DNA from 2 places in the Sellimonas catena genome. Region 1 is predicted to be linked to the other one. Evidence: riboswitches for the same ligand, from Rfam matches in the RefSeq annotation. Region 1 holds a riboswitch; the other holds the start of a gene.

Region 1 (2,203 bases):
GAGGAGAAACACCGGGAAAAAGAGGAGCTGGAACAGAAAAAACAGGAGACACTCCTGAAAAAGCAGCGTCTGCTTGCCGAAAAGGAACAGCTCCTTCCGGTGCTCAGTGCAGACAGGTCCGCCCTTGAGAAGATGAGGGCGGCCGTGAGGCAGCAGGAAGAGACAGAGAAGGAATACCGGATTGCCGGCGTTCTTTCCGATACGGTCAACGGCACACTTGGAGGAAAGGAAAAAATCATGCTGGAAACCTATGTGCAGATGGCCTATTTCGACCGGATTCTTATTCGTGCAAACCGCAGGCTTCTTGTCATGACAGACGGTCAGTATGAGCTGGTCCGCAAAAAGACAGCGGACAACCGGAGAAGCCAGAGCGGCCTTGATATGGATGTGATCGATCATTACAACGGTACACAGCGCAGCATTCATACACTGTCAGGCGGGGAGTCCTTCCAGGCATCTCTTTCCCTGGCACTTGGGCTTTCCGATGAGATTCAGTCCATGGCCGGAGGTATCCGGATGGAAGCGATGTTTGTGGACGAGGGGTTCGGGACACTGGATGAGGAAGCGCTGGATAAGGCGGTCCGCGCCCTTGCCTCTTTAAGTGAAGGGAATAAGCTGGTGGGAATTATTTCCCATGTGGCTGAACTGAAAGACCGGATCGACAAAAAGATTCTCGTAAAGAAAGAAAAAGGCGGAGAAAGCTGGGCACAGGTGGTCATCGGATAATGCCTTCCGGACTGCCGCAGGGCGGGGCTGGTTGACAGCCGCCTTTGCCAATGGTATCATAAACAGGAATCAAACAGAGAAATCATTTAAAAGTACCTTATGTTAGAAGGAGTAAAAGGGAATCCGGTGAGAATCCGGAACAATGCCCGTTGCTGTATGAGGGGAGCTTTCTCTGAAAAGGCCACTGTGCGGATGCATGGGAAGGGAGAGAAAAGCGCGGATCCTTAAGTCAGAATACCTGCTTTTAGATGCTTCGGAAAGGTTACGGGATTATGACAAGTACGAGAATCAAAGAGGACGTCAAAGGGAAATAGAAACGGATATGGGAAAAGAGGCAGAGGAAAGAACTGTCTGTTTTTCCATATCCTTTTTTGGTGTCAGTCGTCGATGTCAGGCCCATATGGGAGGACAAATATGAAAAAAGCAGTTTTGACGGTGAGCTTTGGAACGAGCCACCTGGATACAATGGAAAAGACGATCGGAGCAGTAGAGAAGGCGCTTGCGGAGGCATTCCCGGACCGGGCGCTGTACCGGGCGTTTACAAGCAGCATGATCTTGAAGAAACTGAAATCGGAGTTTCAGATGGGAATCTGCAATGTGGAGGAAGCCATGGAGCAGATGGCGCGGGACGGGATTGAGGATCTTCTCATCCAGCCGACCCATATCATCCACGGATTTGAATACGAAAAGATGACAGAACAGATCGAGCCGTACCGGGAACGATTTGAAACGATCCGCACTGGAGCACCGCTCCTTGCCACGATGGAAGATTATGAGGAGGCGGTACACCTGATTATGGAGGATGCCGGACTCAAAGCGGAAGAAACATTAGTGCTCATGGGCCACGGGACGGAGCACCATACCAATGCGGCCTACCCGGCCCTCGATTATACCTTCTGGGCGAAAGGATACCGAAACGTGGTAGTCGGCACGGTAGAAGGCTTCCCGGAGATGGAGGAAGTACTGAAAAAGCTGAAAGAGCAGCAGGCCGGAAAGATTCTTCTGATGCCGTTCATGATTGTGGCGGGAGACCATGCGAAAAACGACATGGCAGGAGAGGATGCGGATTCCTGGAAATCGATTCTGACAAGAGAAGGATATGAAGTGCGTACCGTCTTAAAAGGTGTCGGAGAGATTCCGGGCATCCGGCAGATGTTTGTGCGTCACGCCAGGGAAGCAAAGGAGTGTCCGAAAGGATAAAGATGGAAAAGCAGACAGTCATCAAGGGACAAAAAGAACTGAAAAGAGGATATACGACGGGAACCTGCGCGGCGGCAGCGGCAAAGGCGGCGGCAATCATGCTGTTTTCCGGAGAGGAAATCCGGGAAGTCCGCATCACTGTCCCGGCAGGAGAGACCTTGCTTCTGGAAGTGGAGGAGATCGTGCGACATTCCGATGCAGTGTCATGCGCGGTCCGGAAAGATGCAGGAGATGATCCGGATATTACCCACGGAATGCTCGTCTTTGCCGAAGTAAA
Region 2 (2,203 bases), on a different contig from region 1:
CGTCTGCCCTTCTAAATATCGGCGGCAATGTTCAGACCGTGGGATCCAGACCGGATGGAAATGACTGGCGGCTTGCTATACGGAGTCCTTACGGGGACGGAGAAGTCGGTGTACTGGAAGTGTCAGACTGTGCCGTGGTGACCTCCGGAAATTATGAGAGGTATTTTACCGGAGAGGACGGAAAACGATACGGACATATCCTTGATCCGAAGACCGGATATCCGGTGGATAACGGACTGGCTTCTGTGACGATTGTGACCGAGGAAGGAAAGACGGGAGATGCCCTTTCCACCTCCATGTTCGTAAAAGGACTGGAAGGTGCGCAGGAATACTGGAAATCTCATGAGGGATTTGACATGATTCTGATGACAGAAGATGGAGAAATCTATCTGACAGAAGGCATTGAGAACAATTTTACCTTGACTGACAGCTTCAGCAATATGGAGAAACATATTATCAGAAGATAGAGGAGGGAGCGGAAAAGACGCGTCTTTCTCCGGATTCCGATTTATAAGGATGGGAAGCCGTTTCTGCGTAATTATTGCATGTTCTGGAAGAAAGACCGGAGCAACTATTACATGGAAGAGTTTGCTGAGATTCTGCACTGGCTTTTAGAAAAAAGCATAGGGAGAATGTCCGGTGGGAACTGCGGTTGCAATTGACGCCAAAGTATGCTAAATTGGGAACTGTAATATTTCCTGTTAGAATTGAATAACTTTATCAAGTGAAGAATTCCTTTGTCAAAGAGGATGAATTTTAAAAGGGAACGGAGTGGAAATCTCCGGCGATCCGGTCACTGTAAGCAAGGAGTCTGTCCCAATTTATGTCATTGCGGCAATGCCGTGAGAAGGCCGGGACAGGCAAGGAGAGGCAAGCCAGGAAACCTGCTTGATAGAGAAGATGAAGCTTCCGTGTAAAGCAGACATCTGAAAATATGGGCGGCGGTCTTTGCCTGTCCATATGTTTTTGTCATGCCTGCTTATAAAAAGCAGGTTTTTTTGTTCTGCAAAACGAATCTTCCGGTAAGTAGGAATATGGATCTGACGGGTAAGCCAAAGATCCTGTAACAGGAAAGGAAAATATACCGAAAGAAAGAAGGAGAGAACATGAAACAGAACATGGTGAAAAAGGTACTGGCGTGTCTTCTGACAGCCACAATGGCGGTGGGACTTTCCGCCTGTGGAGGCAGTGACGGAAACAACAGCGGGGATGCGGGCAGAATCAGCTCTGATCAGGTGAAAGAGGACAATCAGGCTGCAGATGACGGTTCGTCTGACAGCAAGGACACCACAGAGAGTACGAAAAAAACCGAATATCCGCTGACAATCACGACTTATGGCCGGGATGGCGCCGAGTATACGATGACTTATGAGAAGGCGCCGGAAAAGGTGGCAGCGGTTTACCAGGGATCGGTGGAGACGCTGCTTGCTCTTGGACTGGAGGACCGGATTGTAGCGACGGCAGGGCTTGATAATGAGGTGCCGGATGATCAGAAAGCCGCATTTTCCAAAACAGACTATCTGGACGAGTTTACACCGTCCAAAGAGACAATGACGATGCTGGAACCGGATATGATTTTTTCCTGGGTATCCCTTTTTGATGAGGATAACCTTGGAAGCCCGGATGAATGGATTCAAAAAGGAACAAATGTCTATATCAATACGAATACCGCGGTGAAAGAAGATTCTCTGGAAAATGAATATAACGATATCCTGAACATTGGAAAGATTTTTGATGTGCAGGACCGTGCAGAAGAGATCGTAAATCAAATGAAAGAGACCGTAGAACACGTAAAAACGCTGGCCGAAGAACAGGAAGAAAAGCCGTCTGTCATGGTGGTGGAGAGCATGAATGATACCTTTACCAATTATGGCGCGGCAAGCATTGCGGGGGACATGGTGACCCAGCTTGGTGCCAGCCTTGCAAATCCGGACGCATCCACGGTTGGAAAGGAAGACATTTTAGCGGCAGATCCGGATGTGATTTTTGTCGTCTACATGCCATATACCGGGGATGATCCGGAAACGGTGAAGCAGGAAAATCTGGATAAGATTCTGGAAGATGAAGCCTTTCAGAGCATGAGCGCCGTGAAAAATGACCGGGTTGTTCCGATTATGTTAAGTGAGATGTACGCAAGTGCGACAAGGACGCAGGACGGGATTGAGACTATCGCCAGAGGCCTGTATCCGGATCTGGATCTGAA

The links. Region 1 has a riboswitch for cobalamin ahead of Selli1_RS15145 (sirohydrochlorin cobaltochelatase). Riboswitches for the same ligand answer to the same signal wherever they lie in the genome.
Region 2: linked by a shared signal. The riboswitch ahead of Selli1_RS12785 (ABC transporter substrate-binding protein) and the one ahead of Selli1_RS15145 (sirohydrochlorin cobaltochelatase) in region 1 are both predicted to bind cobalamin.

Annotation. Positions count from the first base shown of each region.
Region 1 is NZ_BSBO01000037.1:30,242-32,444, reverse strand. It holds gene Selli1_RS15150 (SbcC/MukB-like Walker B domain-containing protein) at 1-726, shown strand, start outside; cobalamin riboswitch at 800-986, shown strand; gene Selli1_RS15145 (sirohydrochlorin cobaltochelatase) at 1,141-1,926, shown strand; gene cbiD (cobalt-precorrin-5B (C(1))-methyltransferase CbiD) at 1,929-2,203, shown strand, end outside.
Region 2 is NZ_BSBO01000027.1:39,672-41,874, forward strand. It holds gene Selli1_RS12780 (FAD:protein FMN transferase) at 1-467, shown strand, start outside; cobalamin riboswitch at 706-906, shown strand; gene Selli1_RS12785 (ABC transporter substrate-binding protein) at 1,107-2,203, shown strand, end outside.